Regions from separate parts of the Enterobacter huaxiensis genome, predicted to be linked through region 1. Evidence: predicted binding sites of a transcription regulator. Region 1 holds the regulator's gene; the other holds the start of a gene.
The links. The regulator Fur, encoded in region 1, represses iron uptake genes when iron is present. The targets are predictions, from matches to a motif close to ATAATAATGAGAACNACTATCAA.
Positions count from the first base shown of each region.

Region 2: sufA (Fe-S cluster assembly scaffold SufA) is a predicted target of Fur. The motif match lies at 1,944-1,966, and genes of this name have one in related genera.

Region 1 covers NZ_CP043342.1:3,407,012-3,411,909, forward strand. Annotated here, with positions in the region: gene ybfF (esterase) at 1-310, shown strand, start outside; gene ybfE (LexA regulated protein) at 439-726, shown strand; gene fldA (flavodoxin FldA) at 882-1,412, shown strand; gene fur (ferric iron uptake transcriptional regulator) at 1,704-2,150, shown strand; gene chiQ (ChiQ/YbfN family lipoprotein) at 2,297-2,626, opposite strand; gene chiP (chitoporin ChiP) at 2,674-4,071, opposite strand; gene glnS (glutamine--tRNA ligase) at 4,518-4,898, opposite strand, start outside.
Region 2 covers NZ_CP043342.1:2,781,926-2,786,823, forward strand. Annotated here, with positions in the region: gene sufC (Fe-S cluster assembly ATPase SufC) at 1-27, opposite strand, end outside; gene sufB (Fe-S cluster assembly protein SufB) at 37-1,527, opposite strand; gene sufA (Fe-S cluster assembly scaffold SufA) at 1,536-1,904, opposite strand; gene D5067_RS13315 (MerR family transcriptional regulator) at 2,227-2,955, opposite strand; gene D5067_RS13320 (diguanylate phosphodiesterase) at 3,144-4,364, opposite strand; gene ycgZ (regulatory protein YcgZ) at 4,705-4,898, shown strand, end outside.

The sequences.
Region 1 (4,898 bases):
GGAAGGGGTTGTGCAGTTCCTGCTGAAATCCTTCGTCGACGGAGAGTGGCGCTTTAACGTGCCGGTCCTGTGGGATCAGTATTCTCATATTGTGGGCTGGGAAGCTGTTCCCGCCTGGCCGCACCCTACCCTCTTTATTCGTGGCGGAAACTCCCCTTACGTCACCGACGCTTATCGCGACACGCTGCTGGCGCAATTCCCGCAGGCTCGAGCCCATGTCATTGCAGGTGCCGGGCACTGGGTTCACGCGGAAAAACCGGACGCTGTTCTGCGCGCTATCCGTCGCTATCTCACTGATACTGCGAATTGATTAAAAAGACAGCGACTGGACGGCGATGGGCTTCCAGTCGTTGGCGCGCCGTTTTCGCTGATGTATGATGGCGCGCTTATCGCCCGGGCTTTAGCAGGGCGGCGTGTTTCCCCCGAAGTCTCAGAATTATGGCCAAAGAACAAACGGACCGTACGACACTAGATCTGTTCGCGAATGAGCGTCGCCCGGGAAGACCCAAGACGAATCCGCTTTCACGCGATGAACAGCTGCGTATCAATAAACGCAACCAGCTTAAACGCGATAAAACTCGTGGACTTAAGCGTGTCGAACTGAAGCTGAACGCCGATGCTGTCGATGCACTAAATGAGCTGGCAGAGGCGCGCAACATCAGCCGCAGCGAACTGATCGAAGAGATACTGATCGCTCAACTCGAGGCTTTGCGCAGCAAGGCATAAGTCTGAAAATCCCCTTTATTACCCTTTTCATGTAGCACAGAGTGCAGTCCTGCGTGATAGCTGTTTCCGCAGGGTTGTCTGTTCTGCTATTATTGCCCTTATCCGTGGACAAATTGCGCCACCATACCATTAAGTTTCAAGAGGTTATTTTACTCATGGCAATCATCGGCATTTTCTTCGGCAGTGATACCGGCAATACCGAAAATATCGCAAAAAACATTCAAAAACAGCTCGGTAAAGACGTTGCCGATGTGCACGACATCGCCAAGAGCAGCAAAGAAGACCTCGAAGGCTATGACATCCTGCTGCTGGGTATCCCAACCTGGTACTACGGTGAAGCCCAGTGTGACTGGGACGATTTCTTCCCGACGCTGGAAGAGGTGGACTTCAACGGCAAGCTGGTTGCGCTGTTTGGCTGTGGCGATCAGGAAGACTACGCAGAGTACTTCTGTGACGCACTGGGCACCATCCGCGACATCATCGAGCCACGCGGTGCTGCTATCGTGGGCCACTGGCCAACGGCGGGTTATCACTTTGAAGCGTCCAAAGGCCTGGCGGATGACGATCACTTCGTGGGCCTGGCTATCGATGAAGATCGTCAGCCGGAACTCACCGCTGAGCGCGTTGAAAAATGGGTTAAGCAGGTTCGCGAAGAGCTGAATCTGGACGACATTCTGAACGCCTGATGGCCCTGCGGCGCAGCCTTGGTTGCGCCCATTTTCCAGGTAAAACCGATTAAATTAATTGCTACAAACTTTTAACTTTTTCGCTCAGACCTGTACAATATCCCCCTGGTAAAAAGTGGGTGCCATCGAACAAGTTTGTTGGTGATACCACGTTTTTATAAGCATACTTTGCTTGAGACTTGCAGTTTTCATTTAGCCATGGCAGTTCTATAATGAGACGCATTATCCCAAGTGCATTTTCTGTCACTTCTTCATTAGAAGTGAATCGTTTAGCAACAGGACAGATTCCGCATGACTGACAACAATACCGCATTAAAGAAGGCTGGCCTGAAAGTAACGCTTCCTCGGTTAAAAATCCTTGAAGTGCTTCAGGGACCAGACAATCACCATGTCAGTGCGGAAGACCTTTATAAGCGTCTTATCGACATGGGCGAAGAGATTGGGCTGGCAACCGTGTATCGCGTGCTGAACCAGTTCGATGACGCGGGCATTGTGACCCGTCATAATTTCGAAGGCGGTAAGTCTGTTTTCGAACTGACCCAGCAGCATCACCACGATCACCTGATCTGCCTCGACTGTGGCAAGGTCATTGAATTTAGCGATGATTCCATCGAATCACGCCAGCGTGAAATCGCTGCCCGTCACGGCATCCGCCTGACCAATCACAGCCTGTACCTGTATGGTCACTGCGCTGAAGGCGACTGCCGCGAAAACGACCACGCGCACGACGCGAAGTAAGTTCGTGTTTATACTCTGAGCCAGCCATTAGGTTGGCTTTTTTTTTGCGTTAAAAAGCCCGGTGGCGCTGCGCTTGCCGGGCCTACGGGCTATGACACCTTTGTAGGACCGGTAAGCGCAGCGCCACCGGGCATAATAACAGCGAATTAATTACTGTTATTGCTTCGAATTTCTTTCCAAATCTGGTCGCAACGCTTCGCCACTTCCTGATCGTTACCGGTTTTACGCGCCTGAATGCAGGCCTGGTAATCCATCACGCGGACGTTTTCCTGCGTCGCGAACTGCTCGTGCGCTTTCTCTTTCTTCAGCACGTTAAGCACGCTCTGACAGGCCTCGATTTTCTCCGGCGAACCTTCCGCAGTATTGATGCAGGCGCTATACGCCTCCTTCAGACGGGTGTCCTCTTTCGGCGCCTGTGTCTGAGCACACGCCACCAGCCCTGATGCCAGCAACGCGACGATTACAATTTTTTTCATCATGTGCAGTCTCCATACCGGCGGGACTCAGCCCGCCGGTGCGTTCATCAGAAGATGGTGAATGGTGCGATAACCATGAATTTCACGTCACGTTCATCCTGGAAGATGTTGCCGTAACCGCCCGCATAGCTCGGAATGTCAGAGTGGTTGTCATACTGCGTGAAGTGCAGTTTAAACATCGTGCCTTTCGCGCGCCCATCCTGCAGGGTGTAGATCGCATCCAGGCTGTAAGAGGACTCTTTCAGACGGTAGTTTGGATCGTAGTATGCGTCCGGAGTGGCCATATCAGCAGGCTTCGCGTCCCAGGCATAAGCGTAAGATGCCCCCACCGCCCAGCCAGGCAGGTTCCAGTTTTTGAGGTCGTACATCGCGCCGAAGAAGAGCGCTTTTTCGCCGTCGGCGTTGAAGTCAGAGCGGTTATCCCACCAGATATCCAGACGACCGTTGGACGATGCATAGGTTGGCGTCATACGCTGCAGGAAGTAACCCTGCTGCCCTTCCGCCTTCACCCATGTCCCTTCAAGACGCAGATCAACCTGGCCCACTTTGTAGCCGAAGGTCAGCGCCTGCAGCCATGCGGTGCCGTCATAGATATCGTTGACGGTGCCATTGCTCGCTTTATCACGGGTACCGTAGAACTGATAGCTGGTGCTCAGCGGGCTGCCCGCAACATCAAATTTGTAGCTGGCTTTTGCAAAGTACTGGTCAATATACCCTTCCGCCTGACCAAAAGCGGCTTCAAGCACCAGGTCGTTTTTGAAGTCATACTTCGCGCCCAGAGAGTGGAGATAGTCCACTTTGGTCTTTTTATCGTTCTGGTAAAACTTGTCCATCTCGATGTGCCACGGCGCTTTATATTCGTTGGTCCACATGTAGGAGAAGCTCAACGCGCCCGCATCGCCGTAGTCAAAGTTAGCCCCGGCTTCGGCCCCCTGATAGGTGCCCGGCATAAAGCTCCAGTGCGGTGCTAACAGCGTTTGACCGGTTGGCTGAATATAACCACCGCGCGCCCATACCGGGCCGTATTTGAATTTCGCTGCTGCCTTATACAGGCTGACGCCGCTTTTATCGCCGGACCAGTCTTCTTTATAGGCTTTATTACTGGAGGAGAAGGCGATTTCGTTCGGGTGACCGCTGTCGCCGTTTTCCGCCATTTCAATGGCCGTGAAGGCGGCAATATCCAGACCGAACATATCTGCAGCATAGCCCGACTGGAAATCGAGGTTGGCGTTCCAGGTTGAGTGAGCAAGGTTGGTTTTATATTTGTTTTCGGTGACGTCTTTACGGTCACGTTGACGCTGCCAGTAATAAATACCGCCCGTGAGGGTAGAATCATCGATGAAACCTTCGGCCTTAGCTTCTGGGGTAATCACCAAGCTCGACATTGCTGTCACACCGGCGATAGCCAGCGCCAGCGCACTACGTTTGCCACTGAACGTACGCATAGATTATTCCTCTTTGACGAATTAAAACGCCTAAAACGGCGAAAATATAAAAGACCTAATGGTCAGGGGTAGTCAGAAATACCCTCGAATTAACTACCGCCTTTAGGTTATTTTTCGCGACGCGAATTATCAATGCTTTTTAATAAGCAAAAGTCAGGATTATGACGAAGTGCACATAATTAGTAGTGCTTTGTAACATTTACGGGGAGACGAGGAATGGCGGGATATAGCGAGAAATTTCAGGGCGTAAAGGCAGACTACCCCGTATGTTTTTTAGTCATCTCCATTTCCGTAAAAATAGAAACTTTATTTAAAAAAATAAGTAGCACCTCATTGACCTGATTTCCCGGCAGAGAATATTTCCTCAGACCGTTAATAGCATGATCGTTAAATAAAAAAACGCCGCATATAGCGGCGTTTGTCTCTCATTGACCAGAGCAGCGATATTATTCGCCGATCTTAGCCCAGGTATCACGCAGACCGACGGTACGGTTAAATACCGGCTTTTCAGCGGTGCTGTAGCGGCTGTCCAGGCAGAAGTACCCTTCGCGTTCGAACTGGAACGCTTTACCGGCTTCAGCGGCTTTCAGAGACGGCTCGGCATAACCCTGCTTGATAATCAGCGACTCGGTATTGATAACCGAGAGGAAGTCTTCCGCTGCGCCCGGGTTAGGCACGCTGAACAGACGGTCGTACAGGCGGATTTCCACCGGCAGCGCATGCGTCGCGCTCACCCAGTGAATAACGCCCTTCACTTTACGTCCGTCAGCAGGATCTTTGCTCAGGGTCTCTGCATCGTAAGAACAGAAGATGGTGGTGATATTCCC
Region 2 (4,898 bases), 630 kb from region 1:
AACCTGTAAATCTTTAATGCTTAACATGTGCTTTCCTTAACCGACGCTGTGTTCAAGACTAATGGCGAGGAGTTTTTGTGCTTCAACGGCGAATTCCAGCGGCAGTTCAGAGAACACGTCCTTACAGAAGCCGTTAACAATCATCGAAATAGCATCTTCTTCGCTGATCCCGCGCTGCAGGCAGTAGAAGAGCTGGTCTTCTCCGATACGCGACGTGGTCGCCTCGTGCTCAAGCTGGGCGCTGTTGTTGCGGCACTCGACGTACGGGAAGGTATGCGCGCCGCAGTCTGCACCAATGAGCATCGAGTCACACTGGGTGAAGTTACGCGCGTTGGTGGCCGTCGGCATGATTTTCACCAGCCCGCGATAGCTGTTCTGGCTGTGCCCGGCGGAGATCCCTTTCGAGAAGATGGTGGATTTGGTGTTTTTACCGATATGGATCATCTTGGTGCCGGTATCGGCCTGCTGATGGCCGCTGGTGAGCGCCACCGAGTAAAATTCACCGATGGAGTTATCCCCGCGCAGAATGCAGCTCGGGTATTTCCAGGTGATGGCGGAGCCGGTTTCCGACTGCGTCCAGGACATCTTGCTGTTTTCGCCCTCGCACAGCGCGCGCTTGGTCACGAAGTTCAGGATGCCACCGGTGTTTCCGTCGCCCGGGAACCAGTTCTGCACGGTGGAGTATTTCACCTCGGCATCCTTATGGATGATGACCTCCACCACGGCTGCGTGCAGCTGATAGCTGTCACGCACGGGCGCGGAGCAGCCCTCAATATAGCTGACGTAGCTGCCCTCATCGGCCACCAGAATGGTGCGTTCGAACTGGCCGGTTTTTTCCGCGTTGATGCGAAAATAGGTCGACAGCTCCATCGGACAGCGCACGCCTTTCGGCACGTAGATAAAGGTGCCGTCGGACGCCACCGCCGCATTGAGCGCCGCGAAGAAGTTATCGTTGCTCGGCACGACCGTACCAATGTACTTCTTCACCAGCTCCGGGTGGTCGTGGATGGCTTCACCGAAGGAGCAAAAAATAATGCCCTGCTCCCCCAGCTTTTCACGGTAGGTGGTCGCTACCGAGACGGAGTCAAAAATAGCATCTACCGCGACCTCTCTCCCCTCACGCACGGGGACGCCGAGCTGGTTAAACGCCTCTTCAACTTCTTTGCTCAGGAAGCTGTTTTCGGCACCGGTTTGCTGTACCGCGCCGGGCTGCGAGGCGCAGGTGTCATCACAGCTGCCGCAGGACGGCGCAGAGTAGTAGCTGTAGTCCTGATAGTTCAGCTTGTCGTAGTGCGCCTTGAGCCAGTGCGGCTCTTCCATTTCCAGCCAGGCGCGGAAGGCGCTCAGGCGAAACTCCAGCATCCACTCGGGCTCGTTACGCTTCGCCGAGATGGCGCGCACGACCTCTTCGTTGATGCCTTTCGCCAGCTCGTCGGTCTGCAGCTGCGTGAAGAACCCTTCTTTATAATTCAGGTTTCCGCCGCTCCAGGTGTTCACATCACTCGTTGCTTCAGTATTACGAGACATAGTACCGCCTATACCCCAAAGCTTTCGCCGCAGCCGCATTCGTTCTGGGCTTTCGGGTTATGAAATTTGAATAACTGGTTTAAACCTTCACGAACGTAGTCGACTTCGGTGCCATCGATGAAGGGCATGGCCTGGAGGGCGACGTACAGCTTTGCCCCGTCGGTTTCAAACACCAGGTCATCTTTACCGGGTTCGGTGACGGTATCCAGCACGTAGCCGAAGCCCGCGCAGCCGGTCTGCTTAACGCCCAGGCGCACGCCGAGAAGCTCCGGCTTTTGCGCCACCAGCTCGTGAATATGTGCCGCAGCCGCTGGCGTAAGCGTCAGGCCACGCCAGCTAAAGTCGGCAGGATTGAAGGTTTCTGAATGCAATTCCATAGGTCCACCTCGTGTAATAAGCCTCAGGGGCATAACACCATGTTAGTGATAACGATTATCACTTCAACCCCTTGTGAGCAGGGGCTTTCGGCTAAACCGCCCTTTTTGGCCGCTTTTATTAAGCATAGACCCTGTCAGGAGATGCGGATGGGATGGACGTAATTGTTCAATGCATTGATTAATAATGCATTTTGTAACGCTAATCGGCAGGATAAATTGAAAAGTAAAATATGCATCGGAAATGCCTATTTTTAAGATAGATTTTGTGCAGTCTGGCTAATGGCGCTTAAGAAACAAAAAAGGCCCTGACGGACCCCTTAAATCAGTGGTGGAATGACACCGCGAACCCCTGTTCACGCCAGTGGTCCAGCTGCTCCTGCTGGCGGGCCGTAGGAGGCTGTCCTGTCCAGACGAAGATATTCTGCCCAGGGAAAAGCTCGGGGCGTGGAGAATCAATCGGTTCCGCCAGAACGTCAATATGCCAGCCCTTGTGCGCAAGCCGGGCCGCTTCCAGCCATAAATGCGTACGGTCATCGCATTCCCAGCCGATGAGGAGCGCATCTTTACCCGCTTTTTTTCGCGACTCTGCAAGGCTCGCGATCGCAAATTCAATCAACACACCGTCCAGCAGGCTTGCCATGTGGCGCACCGTGTTCTGGTCCTGATTCATTCGCTGACGAACGGGAGTAATAATATTATCGATAAGCGAATCCATCGCATGATCCCGGCGGAACTCACCGATTTTGGCGCGCAGCCTTGCCGGGCTGGCGTAACGCAGAACAGTCAACATCTCTTCCTGAAACGATGCCCAGTTCCCCTCAGTCACCACGTCTTTGTTTTCCAGCAACGCTTTGACTTTGCCGACCGAAACGCCGCTTTTCATCAGGCGCTTGATCTCTTCAATCCGCAGGATATCTTCATCGTCAAACTGACGATGACCCCCTTCGCTGCGCTGCGGCTTCAACAATCCATAACGGCGCTGCCAGGCACGCAGCGTAACGGGGTTGATACCGCATCGTTCGGCGACTTCGCCGATACTGTAATAGGCCATTAACTCCCTCACGCTCAATACTTCCATACCTAACCTAACCAACCTTATCAGATTGTACAAACCATTTGTATAACTAACTCCTCGCTCGGAGACAAGTGGATGGGGTCTAAACCATCCACTCGTTAATACATTGTTGTATAAATTTAGCTGAACGTACAGCTAACTCTCAATGATTAGGTACAGGAATCTCAAAACTCAACCTTTTTCTCAGGCCAGGCGATCGTCGGAATCCCCCCGAGTCGCGGGCCGGCAAACAGGTGCCCCTGGAACTGTGAGATACCCGCAGATTCAAGCCACATCCACTCCTCAGCAAGCTCCACGCCCACCGCGCAGAACTGAATCTCCAGCGATGCACAGCATTTGATGATGGCTTGTACAATCGCCTGCCTTGGGCCGCTCTTGTGTACATTGGCAATCAAATCACGATTAATCTTAATTCTGTCCGGCTGGAACTGGGCGAGAAGCTGTAAGCCCGCAAAACCTGCGCCGAAGTGATCGATCGTCACGCTAATGCCCGCGCTCTTAAGCTGCCTGACCGAGTGGGTAAACTCATCGAATCGTGAGATCGCCTCACTCTCCGTAAACTCCACCACAATCTGCTCCGGCACAAAGCCGTTGGCTTCGATGGCGGTAAGCAGGTAATCCACCGCGTGCGGGACGTTAACCAGCGTCATCGGCAGCAGGTTGATTGACAGCGTTTGCGTCTGCAGCCCCAGCGCGCTGGCCATAGAGAGCGCAACCTGCTTGCTTCGCAGGTCAGCCTCATACAGTTCTTCACGCGGCAGGCTGGCAAAGTACGCGCCGGGCGAATCGCCGGACGGCGTGCGGATAAGCGCTTCCCATGAGACAACCTCCTGCATGAAGGGGTCAACAATGGGCTGGAAGGCGAAACTGCAGTCTGCCCCTTTTGCCACTACCTCAGGCTGCGCTGACAGCGCCGTCTCTTCGGGAATGAAATCCCAGGCATCCGCCGGCGGGAGCTCAAAATAGTTGGCTTTTTCCGTTGCCTCAACGAAGGTGCGGAAAAACTGCAGGGCGCGGTCGTTATAGGTCAACTGGTACTTCGTCGTGCCTTTATCCAGGACCTGCTGCAGGACTTCATCCGTGTCGTATTTGCGCAGGTCAAACAGCTCCATGCCGACATTGCCGAAGCGTCGGCTGGGGCCGTGGTCGCACAACAGTTCAACCACGTTGTGATGGCGCGGGTCACAGCAAATACGCTCATAAATTGCCGCCACCTTTTCCGCTGGCCCTTCGAGTAATTGAAAAAAATGCGTGCCGTTAAACAGCAGGATCCCCGTGACATCGGAGTGCCGGTTTTTACTATTTGCAGCATCTACCATTTCTTCCAGCGCTTTAACTGGAACGTTCTCGCAGATATGACTGCGGTAAATGATGGTTGTTAGCATGCTATTCCTGGGGATAAAGGGGTTGGCCACGAAACAGACGTGGGTAGAGTTTGGTTATAGCACATTAATTGCCTGACAAATAATTTACATCTCAATGATTTAGGGCCTTTACAAAGGGCTATTTCCCACTTGTACAACTCTTCTAAGCCAGCCGCGGTTGTACAATATATCCTGTGACGATAACGTTAAACAAGCAGTGTGTAAGTTAATGATAAATAGATACATTATAAAATATATCAAGAAAATATTAAAAATCTGTACATTTTGTATGTACAGATTTAAAAATAATGTATACCTTAATTGTAACGTTAGTTATTACGATTATTTACAGGAGCGAAACATGAACCAGAACGGTTATGTCGCAGATTCAGCAGCAGCCATTGCGCAGTACTTCGAAAAAGCCGCGCTTCCTACCCAACAGGAGACGCTGGGCCAGGTGGTTGTTGAAATTCTTAGCGACGGGCGAAATCTGAATCGCAAATCGCTCTGCACCAAACTGTTAAGTCGCCTCGAAAAGGCCGATGGCCCGGAAGA